2 regions of the Amycolatopsis sp. NBC_01488 genome follow, and region 2 is predicted to be linked to the other one. Evidence: riboswitches for the same ligand, from Rfam matches in the RefSeq annotation. Region 2 holds a riboswitch; the other holds the start of a gene.

Evidence for each region. Region 2 has a riboswitch for glycine ahead of gcvP (aminomethyl-transferring glycine dehydrogenase). Riboswitches for the same ligand answer to the same signal wherever they lie in the genome.
Region 1: another riboswitch for glycine. It lies ahead of gcvP (aminomethyl-transferring glycine dehydrogenase); the one in region 2 lies ahead of gcvP (aminomethyl-transferring glycine dehydrogenase).

Annotation. Positions count from the first base shown of each region.
Region 1 covers NZ_CP109434.1:7,586,456-7,591,904, reverse strand. Annotated here, with positions in the region: gene OG738_RS35750 (TetR/AcrR family transcriptional regulator) at 1-606, opposite strand, end outside; gene OG738_RS35745 (MerR family transcriptional regulator) at 885-1,463, shown strand; glycine riboswitch at 1,506-1,604, shown strand; gene gcvP (aminomethyl-transferring glycine dehydrogenase) at 1,903-4,779, shown strand; gene OG738_RS35735 (NAD-dependent epimerase/dehydratase family protein) at 4,829-5,449, shown strand, end outside.
Region 2 covers NZ_CP109434.1:334,402-339,850, forward strand. Annotated here, with positions in the region: gene gcvT (glycine cleavage system aminomethyltransferase GcvT) at 1-879, opposite strand, end outside; gene gcvP (aminomethyl-transferring glycine dehydrogenase) at 887-3,718, opposite strand; glycine riboswitch at 3,855-3,948, opposite strand; gene OG738_RS01600 (helix-turn-helix domain-containing protein) at 4,027-5,331, opposite strand; gene OG738_RS01605 (hypothetical protein) at 5,404-5,449, shown strand, end outside.

The DNA of each region.
Region 1 (5,449 bases), 2.2 Mb from region 2:
GTCCGCCACTTCGCGCCCGTATTTCTCCAGGTCGAGCGACGGGTCGGCCGCGTACGCCGCGGCCACCCCGTCGATCGCCTGCGCGACGGACATCGCCATCACCTCCGGCGTGAACTCGCCGAACACCCCTTCGGCCTGACCCTGCTTGAGCTGGCGGGCGAGGCCGTGCACGCGCATGTCGTCGACCAGCACCTTCGTCATCGACCAGCCGTCGGCGTCGTCCGCGTTGGCCGACAGCTCGGTCAGCACACGGACGCACTCCGGGTACGCGCGAAGGAACGCGATCGACGTCTCGATGTGGGCGCGCAGGTAGCCCGGGCGGTCCGCCGGGTCCACTCCGCCGCCGGTGCGTTCCTTCAGGAACTCGCTCTTCGTCTCGACCACCGTGCTCAGGACGGCCTGCATCAGGCCGGCCTTGGTGGTGAAGTGGTAGGAGATCAGCCGGGTGCTGCTGAGGCCGGCCCGCTCCTTGATCTTGGCGAACGTCGTCCTGCGGTACCCCAGGTCGGCGAGGACACCGATGGTCGCCCCGATGATCTGCGCTCGCCGGGCCGCCTCGGTTCCGCTGAGCCCCAGTTCCGCCATGAGGTCGGTGTTTACCTGCATGAGTAAGAAGTTACTCGGCTGAGTAAAACCGCGCAACAGGTTTGAACCACCTCGTCCGGGGTACGGCGAACGGCGCAAAGGCTCATCCGGTCGTTGAGGCTTGCCGCGCGTCGCGTTGACCCGCCCTGTCCGGGCGCTTACCGTCGAAGGAGGTAAATCGCCACGGTGTCATTCACGGTCTGGGGCCGGACCGTGGCGGTTGATCTCCGGCGGGTCCCGCTCCTGGGACCATCCGGCTGTCATTCGCCGGCCGCCAGGTCGGGCGAGGGGAGGCTTGCGTGGTCGAGGCTGGTTCCGAGAAGCAGCCTGTTGAGGTCGCGAGTGGCGAGCAGGGTGAGCTGTTCCCCGACGACTCGCTGCCGGACGAGCTGGTGGGCTACCGCGGCCCGGCCGCGTGCCAGATCGCCGGGATCACCTACCGCCAGCTCGACTACTGGGCCCGGACGAAGCTGGTCGCACCCAGCATCCGCACGGCCCACGGCTCCGGCTCGCAGCGGCTGTACTCGTTCAAGGACATCCTGGTCCTCAAGGTCGTCAAGCGGCTCCTGGACACCGGGGTCTCCCTGCAGAACATCCGCGTCGCCGTCGACCACCTGCGCGTCCGCGGAGTCCGCGACCTCGCGCGCGTGACGTTGTTCTCCGACGGCACCACCGTCTACGAGTGCACCTCGCCGGAGGAGATCGTCGATCTGCTCCAGGGCGGCCAGGGCGTCTTCGGCATCGCGGTCAGCGGCGCCATGCAGGAGATCAGCGGAACCATCCACGAGTTCCCGGCCGAACGCGCCGACGGCGGCATCGTCGAGACCCACGAACCGGACGAGCTGACCCAGCGCCGCAACGCCCGCAAGACCGGGTGATCACCGCCGCGGCGGACGGAGTAAGGTTCCCCGTGCGGTCGACGAATCCGCGCGGGAGAGTCCGAGCCTCATACTGAGCTCGGCGCCGAAGGAGCAAGTCCTCCCCGGAACCTCTCAGGCACCCTGGACCGCGCGGACGAGACGCCTCTGGAAAGCGGGTCGCCAGGACACAACCTGACGCCCCCGCCGACGGTGCAAGCCCGGCTCAACCTCGGGCGAAACTCTCAGGCGCCCCTCGGGGTACGGACAGAGTGGGGAGGATTCCTCCGGGTTTGGGTGAGCTGTGCTCGCGGAGAGCGCTTGCCTGAACCCTCCGGCGTGTCTGGTGGGGTACAACCCCCACACCCCGCCCGGCGGGCTCCGCCCCCGGACCCCCGCCGTGGTCACCTTCGCGTTTACAGTCGGGTTGGGCAGACACTGCTGTTCGGAGGAGGCCCTCGTGGATCTGTCGCTTGCCTCGCTCGAGCAGGGTGTCGGCTTTGCTGATCGGCACATCGGGCCCGGTCCCGACGAACTCCGGCACATCCTCGACGTCGTCGGTGTCGCTTCTCTCGACGAGCTCTCCGAACGTGCCGTTCCCGAGTCGCTGCGCGCCTCTGCCGGGCCGCTCGAACTTCCGCCCGCCGCCACCGAAGCGCAGGCGCTCGCCGAACTCCGGGCGCTCGCCGCGCGGAACCGGCCCATGGCGCAGATGATCGGGCTCGGCTACCACGACACCGTCACCCCGCCCGTCATCCGGCGGAACGTGCTCGAGAACCCCGCCTGGTACACCGCCTACACGCCCTACCAGCCCGAGATCTCCCAAGGCCGGCTCGAAGCGCTGCTCAACTTCCAGACCATGGTCTCGGACCTCACCGGCCTGCCAGTCGCCAACGCCTCCCTGCTCGACGAAGCCACCGCGGCCGCCGAGGCCATGACGCTCGTGCGCCGGGCGGGCAAGTCGTCCTCGAACCGGTTCGTCGTCGACGAGGACACCCTGCCGCAGACCCTCGCCGTGCTGCGGACGCGGGCCGAGCCGCTGGGCATCGAGCTGATCGTCGAAGACCTCTCCCAGGGACTCACCGGCCTCGGCCTCGGCGGAGACTTCTTCGGCATCCTGCTGTCCTACCCAGGAGCTTCGGGTGCCGTGCGCGAGCTGGACCTGACCATCGCCGACGCGAAGAAGCACGGCGCCGCCGTGATCGCCGCCGCCGACCCCCTGGCCTTGACGCTCTTGCGGCCGCCCGGCGAACTCGGCGCCGACGTCGCCGTCGGGTCGACGCAGCGGTTCGGCGTCCCGCTCGGCTTCGGCGGCCCGCACGCCGCCTACCTCGCCGTCCGCACGGGCCTCGAGCGGCAGCTGCCGGGACGCTTGGTCGGCGTGTCGAAGGACGCCGACGGCGCCCCCGCGTACCGGCTCGCGCTGCAGACGCGGGAGCAGCACATCCGCCGCGAGAAGGCGACGTCGAACATCTGCACCGCGCAGGTCCTGCTCGCGGTGATGGCCTCGATGTACGCGGTGTACCACGGACCCGACGGACTGCGCGGCATCGCGCTGCGCGCCCACCGGATGGCCACCGTGCTCGCCGCCGGTCTCTGTGAAGGCGGCGTCGAGGTCGTGTACGGCGAATTCTTCGACACGGTCGTCGCGGCGGTGCCCGGGCGCGCGGACACGGTCGTCGCGGCGGCCCGCGACCTCGGCGTCAACCTGCGCCGGGTCGACGACGACCACGTCGGCGTCGCCTGCGATGAGACGACCACCCGGGAACGGCTTTCGTGCGTGTGGAAGGCGTTCGGCGTCTCGGTGTCCGATGTGGACGGACTCGACGCGGACACGGCGGACGCGCTTCCGGCGCCGCTGCGGCGCACGAGCGCGTTCCTGACCCACCCCGTGTTCCACGCCCACCGCTCGGAAACCGCGCTGCTGCGCTACCTGCGGCAGCTGGCCGACAAGGACGTCGCGCTGGACCGCAGCATGATCCCGCTCGGCTCGTGCACGATGAAGCTCAACGCCACCGCCGAGATGGAGCCGATCACCTGGCCGGAATTCGCCGGGCTGCACCCGTTCGCGCCCGCCGAGGACGCCGCCGGGCTCCTGGAAGTGGTCGCCGACCTCGGTGCCTGGCTCGCGCGGATCACCGGCTACGACACGGTTTCCCTGCAGCCCAACGCGGGCAGCCAGGGCGAGTTCGCGGGCCTGCTGGCCATCCGCGCCTACCACCGTTCGCGCGGCGCGGGCGAGCGCGACGTCTGCCTCATCCCGGCCAGCGCGCACGGCACGAACGCGGCCAGCGCGGTGATGGCCGGCATGCGGGTGGTCGTCGTCCGCTGCGACGACGACGGCAACATCGACCTGGCGCACCTGCGGTCCACCGTGGACGATCACCGCGCCGACCTGGCCGCGATCATGATCACCTACCCCTCGACGCACGGGGTCTACGAGGACACCGTCGGCGAGGTGTGCGCGCTGGTGCACGACGCGGGCGGGCAGGTGTACGTCGACGGCGCGAACCTCAACGCCCTCATCGGTGTCGCGCAGTACGGCCGGTTCGGCGCCGACGTCTCGCACCTCAACCTGCACAAGACCTTCTGCATCCCGCACGGCGGCGGCGGACCCGGCGTCGGACCGATCGGCGTCCGGGCGCACCTGGCGCCGTTCCTGCCGAACCACCCGCTGCAGCCGGCGGCCGGTCCAGCGACCGGCGTCGGCCCGGTCAGCGCGGCGCCGTGGGGCAGCGCGTCGATCCTGCCGATCTCGTGGGCGTACGTCCGGATGATGGGCGCGGACGGCCTGCGCCGGGCGACGCTCGTGGCGGTGGCCAATGCGAACTACATCGCGAAGCGGCTCGGGGGACACTACCCGGTGCTGTACGCGGGGCACGAAGGCCTGGTCGCGCACGAATGCATTCTCGACCTGCGGCCGCTGACGAAGGCGACCGGCGTGACGGTCGACGACGTCGCGAAGCGGCTGGCGGACTACGGGCTGCACGCGCCGACGATGTCGTTCCCGGTGGCGGGCACGCTGATGGTGGAGCCGACCGAGAGCGAGGACCTGGCCGAGCTGGACCGGTTCTGCGCGGCGATGATCGCCATCCGCGCCGAGATCGACCGCGTCGCGGCGGGGGCGTGGGCACTGGAGCACTCGCCGCTGCGGCAGGCTCCGCACACGGCGCGGTGCGTCGCGGGCGAGTGGGACCGGCCCTACAGCCGCGAGACGGCGGTGTTCCCGGCAGGGGTGACGGCGGCGAAGATCTGGCCGCCGGTCCGCCGCATCGACGGCGCGGCCGGGGACCGCAACCTGGTGTGCTCGTGCCCGCCCCCGGAGGCCTTCGCCTGACCCGTGGCCGCACGGGAGGCGCACAGGAACGGGAGGTAGGTTGACGCCCATGTCGAGTGCGCACGGTCCCGATCGGACGTCCGTGGTCGTGACCGGCGGCAGCGGCTTCATCGGCCGGGCCGTCGTGCGGGCCCTCCGCGACCGGGGCGTCCCGGTCACCGTCGTGGACCGGGTCCCGTTCCCCGACGACCTCGGCGGTGTCCGCGTCGTGACCGGCGACCTCCGCGACGCCGCCGTCCGCGAAGAGGCCGTGACGCCGGAAACCGCCGGCATCGTGCACCTCGCCGCGCTGACATCCGTGCTGAAGTCGGTGGAGCTGCCCGAAGACACCTTCGCCGACAACGTCCTGGTGACCCAGGAACTGCTGGAGCTCGCGCGCCGCCGCGAGGTGCCGAAGTTCCTGCTCGCCTCGACCAACGCGGTGATCGGCGACGTCGGCAGCGCGACGATCACCCCGGACCTGCCGCTGCGGCCGCTGACGCCCTACGGCGCCACGAAAGCCGCGTGCGAAATGCTGCTCTCGGGCTACGCCGGCGCGTACGGCATGACGACGTGTGCGTTGCGGTTCACCAACGTCTACGGTCCGGGAATGTCCCACAAGGACAGTTTCGTGCCGCGCATGATGCGCGCCGCGCTCACCGGCTCCGGCGTCAAGATCTACGGCGACGGC
Region 2 (5,449 bases):
GCGACCAGCTCCGCGAAGACCGACCCGTACGCGGGGGACGTCCTGCTTGGACCGCTCCTCGAGGGCCGCGCGGCCGACGAAGTCGCCCGGCTTCTCGAACTTGACGACCCGGCCGAGCCCCGCCTCGAACGGGCTCTGCTCGACGGTGAGTTCGTTGCCGTACAACGGCATCCCGGCTTCGAGGCGCAGCGTGTCGCGGCAGGCGAGCCCGGCCGGGACCAGACCGTGGGGCTCCCCCGCCTCCAGCAGCAGCCGCCACAACGCGGGTGCCTCGTCCGCGTCGACGAACAGCTCGAAGCCGTCTTCGCCGGTGTAACCGGTGCGGGCGAGCAGGACGTCGTGGCCCTTCACCGACGCCGGGACGCTGGCGTAGTACTTCAGCGCGTCCAGGTCGGCGTCGGTGACGGCGCCGAGGATCTCGACGGCCTTCGGGCCCTGGACGGCGATCAGCGCAGTCGTCTCGCTGCGGTCGTCCACGACGGCGTCGAAGCCCGCGACCCGCTCGGCGAGAGCGTCCGCGACGACCTGGGCGTTGCCCGCGTTGGCGACGACGAGGTAGTGCTCGTCGGCCAGGCGGTAGACGACGAGGTCGTCCAGGACACCCCCGGACTCATTGCAGATCATCGTGTACCGCGCCCGGCCCGGCTTGACGCCGGTCAGGTTGCCGACCAGCGCGAAGTCCAGGACGTCCGCCGCCTGCTTGCCGGTGACGTGGATTTCGGCCATGTGCGAGAGGTCGAACAGCCCGGCCGCCTCGCGGACGGCCTTGTGCTCGGCCAGCTCGCTGGCGTAGCGGACCGGCATGGACCAGCCGGCGAAGTCGGTGAACAGCGCGCCGAGTCCCTTGTGGACTCCGTGCAGGGAGGTCTCTTTCGACACGTCGGGATCAGCCTTCGTAAGCGTTGAGGGGCGGGCAGGAGCACACGAGGTTTCGGTCGCCGCGGGCGCCGTCGATGCGCCGCACCGGCGGCCAGTACTTGTTCTTGCGCGAAACACCCGCCGGATACACGGCCAGCTCGCGGTCGTACGGCTTGTCCCACTCGCCGACCAGCGTCTCGGCGGTGTGCGGCGCCCCGCGCAGCGGCGACTCCTCCGCGCTCCAGCGGCCCTGCGCCACCTCGTCGATCTCCGCGCGGATGGCGATCATCGCGGCGATGAACCGGTCGATCTCGCCCAGGTCCTCCGACTCGGTCGGCTCGACCATGAGCGTCCCCGCGACTGGGAACGACATGGTCGGCGCGTGGAAGCCGTAGTCGATGAGCCGCTTCGCGACGTCGTCGACCGTCACGCCGGTCTCCTTGGTGATCTGCCGCAGGTCGAGGATGCACTCGTGCGCCACCAGGCCGTCCTGGCCGGTGTAGAGCACCGGGTAGTGCGGCGCCAGGCGCGAAGCAACGTAGTTCGCCGCCAGCACGGCGACCTTCGTGGCCGCGGTCAGGCCGGGTGCGCCCATCATCCGCACGTAGGCCCAGGAAATCGGCAGGATCGACGCCGAGCCGTACGGCGCGCCGCTGATCGGGCCGACGCCGGTCTCGGGACCCGCGGCCGCGAGCAGCGGGTGGTTCGGCAAGTAAGGCGCGAGGTGCGCGCGCACCGCAACCGGGCCGACGCCCGGGCCGCCACCGCCGTGGGGGATGCAGAACGTCTTGTGCAGGTTCAGGTGCGAGACGTCGCCGCCGAACTCGCCCGGCTTGGCCAGGCCCAGCAGAGCGTTGAGGTTCGCGCCGTCGACGTACACCTGGCCGCCGCCGTCGTGGACGATCTTGGCCAGCTCGTCGATGTCGTGCTCGTACACGCCGTGGGTGGACGGGTAGGTGACCATGATCGCGGCGAGCGTGTCGCGGTGGGTGTCCACCTTGGACCGCAGGTCGACCAGGTCGACGTTGCCTTCGTCGGTGCACTTGACCACGACCACGCGCATCCCGGCGAGCACCGCGGACGCGGCGTTGGTGCCGTGCGCGGACGACGGGATCAGGCAGACGTCGCGGGCGTCGTCGCCGTTGGCGCGGTGGTAGGCGCGGATCGCGAGAAGCCCGGCCAGCTCGCCCTGGCTGCCCGCGTTCGGCTGCAGCGACACCTTGTCGTAGCCGGTGACCTCGGCCAGCCAATCGGCCAGCTGCCCCACGAGCGTGTGGTAGCCCGCAGCGTCTTCGGCCGGCGCGAACGGGTGGATGCCCGCGAACTCGCGCCAGCTGATCGGCTCCATCTCGGTGGTGGCGTTGAGCTTCATCGTGCAGGAGCCGAGCGGGATCATGCCGCGGTCGAGCGCGTAGTCCTGGTCGGACAGCCGGCGCAGGTAACGCAGCATCGCCGTCTCGGAGCGGTGGGTGCCGAAGACCCCGTGGCCCATGAAGCCGCTCTCGCGGGCCAGGCCATTCGGCAACGCGACGCCGTCGCCGGCCTCGTCCTCGACGCCGAACGCGCGCAGGACCTTCGCGGCGATCGCGGGCGTGCTGACCTCGTCGAAGGCGACGCGGACGTGGTCGGCGTCGACGTGACCGAGGTTGATCCCGGCCTCGCGCGCCGCGGCGTGGACCTCGGCGGCCTGGCCCGGGACGCGCGCGACGACCGTGTCGAAGAAGGACTCGTGGACGACCTCGACGCCGGTCTTGCGAAGAGCATCTGCGAAGCCCGCGGCGAGGCCGTGGACGCGCTGGGCGATCTTCTTCAGGCCGTCCGGACCGTGGTAGACCGCGTACATCGCGGCGAGCACGGCCGGGAGGACCTGCGCGGTGCAGATGTTGGACGTCGCCTTCTCGCGGCGGATGTGCTGCTCCCGCGTCTGCAGCGCGAGGCGGTAGGCGGGGTTGCCGTCGGCGTCGACCGAGACGCCGACCAAGCGGCCGGGCAGCGACCGCTCGAGCCCGGCGCGGACCGATATGTACCCGGCGTGCGGGCCGCCGTAGCCGAGCGGGACGCCGAAGCGCTGCGTCGACCCCGCGGCGACGTCGGCGCCGAACTCGCCGGGGGCGGTGATCAGCGTCAGCGAGAGCAGGTCGGCGGCGACGGTGAACAGCGCGCCCGCGGCCTTCGCCGACTCGGAAATCGCGTGGTAGAAGCCACGGCCGCGCAGCACGCCGGACGCGCCCGGGTACTGGACGACGACGCCGAAGAAGTCGTCCGGCAGGCCGGTGAGCAGGTCGCGGACCTCGACCTCGATGCCCAGCGCCTCGACGCGGGTGCGCACGACGGCGATCGTCTGCGGCAGGCACTCGGCGTCGAGCACGACCTTGTTCGACTTCGACTTGGACGCGCGGCGCATCAGCGTGACGGCCTCGGCGACGGCCGTCGACTCGTCCAGCAGGGACGCGTTCGCGGTGGCCAGGCCGGTCAGATCGGCGACCATCGTCTGGAAGTTGAGGAGCGCTTCGAGCCGGCCCTGGGAGATCTCCGGCTGGTAGGGCGTGTACGCGGTGTACCAGGCCGGGTTCTCGAGGACGTTGCGGCGGATGACGCCGGGCGTGACGGTGTCGGAGTAGCCCAGGCCGATCATCTGCGTCATCGGCCGGTTGCGCGCGGCGAGGGCGCGCAGCTCCGCGGTGGCGTCCTCTTCGGACGCGGCGGGCGGGAGCCGCAGGTCAGCGGTGGCGCGGATGGCGCTGGGCACGGCCGCGCCGACCAGGGCGTCCAGGCTGCCGTAGCCGCACTCGGCCAGCATCTTCGCGCGTTCGGCCTCGGACGGGCCGATGTGGCGGGCGTCGAACTGCGTGGAAGTGATGGGGAGCTCCTCGGGCCTGGGCACACAGCGGTGCGCTGGGAACTCCCCCTCTGTCATGGCACCTGAGAGTTTCACCGCGTGCGACGCGGCTTTCACCTTGGGTGAGGCGCGGGTGCGCCTGCTTTCCAGAGTGGCCTCGCGCGAAGCGGTAACAGGTACCTGAGAGATTCTGGGGAGTTTGCTCCTTCGGTGCCCCACTGACTTCGTGAGGGCTCTCCCGCCTCGGCTCGACGGCCCGATCTGCAGTTGTGGCGGCTACGGTACCCGCCGGGTTCGAGGTCCGTCTACTTCACCCGGGCAACGCCACATCACCGTTCGAGCGCGGTTCGACCCGCGACCCGCCGCACCACGCGCCCGGCCAGCGCCGGTGGCCGCCGGACCCGGCCCGAGGGCAGGACCAGGCGTTTCAGCGGGCCACCCAGCGGCACCAGCGGGTGCCCGGCGCCCAGCAGCACCTGCTCGACGATCTGCTCGGCGAACCACGCCACCGAGTCGTTGAGCCGGTCGAGCGAAGGACGGTCACCGTCGAAGACGTCCTCGTCGGCGAGCGTCACGTCGAAGTACGCGCAGTCCGGCGAGACCGAGATCGCTTCCTCGATCGCCCGCGCTCCCTCCAACGGGTCCGCGAAGCCGGCTTCGAGCAGCGGCTCGCGGTAAATACGCGCTGCCCGCTCGCGCATGCGGGGGCCGTAGCGGACGACGACGGGGAGCCGTCCGGTCAGGTCGGGCACGGCCAGGCCGTGCAGCAGCATGATCGGCGGCACCGAGTGCACCAGCCGCGGCGCGGGCGCGGCCAGCTCGCGGGCGGTGATCCGGACGCGGTCGGCCATCGCGTCCGGGAGGCCGAAGTAGCGGAAGTCGACGTTGCCGAACCCGAGGCCGTCGGCGACCAGCGACGCCAGCAGCTCGCCGTACCCCCAGATCGGCGACAGCACCACGACCGGCGGCGCGGCAACCACCGGCGACGACGCGGGCGGCCGCGTCGCCTCCTGCTCGGGCACCTGGATGACCAGCCGCGGCGGCTGGTGCCAGTCGTGCACCTCGGCCACCCGCCAGTAGAGCCCGAGCGGGCGCCACAGCTCGCCGAGGATGTCGTGCTCGACGATCCGCCGCACCTCGGCGTCGTCGTGGGGAAAGCCCTGCGGCGGCACGATCCCGACGTAGTGGTGGTAGGTGACGCGGACCTCGTCGCCGCGGGTGGCGGAGCGGATCCGCATCTCCCAGTCGATCGGCGACGCGGCGATGGCGTTGGCCACCTGCGTGCCGGGCGAGGAGTAGACGAGGGCGGTGGCCTGCCGGAGGAACTGCCCGGCCTGGTCGATGCCTTCCCGCAGCGCCTTCGCGGCCTGCGCGACGTGCACCGGGCTGGCGAGGCTGTCCGGAAGCACCCCGGCGACGCGCAGCAGCTCGGCCTCGCCGAGGCCGGTGACCTCGGCGAGTTGAGCCCAGTGGTCGAAGACGGTCACCTTCGGCGCGTGCCGGTGTTCGATCCAGCTCCGCAGCGTCGACGTGGGGACGCCGATGCGTCTGGCGGCCTCGTCCAAGGAAAGCCCGCGGGAACGGATCCCGGCCCGGACCGCTTCCGCCCACTCGTCGGCGCGCCAGTGCGTCACCTCACAAAGCTAACGAAACCGGCTAGCTTTGCGCAGGGACAACCCGCCCGCACCGCATCGACGCTGGTCACCATGACCACCACCATCATCGCCCTGACGCTCATCGTCGGCGTCCTGA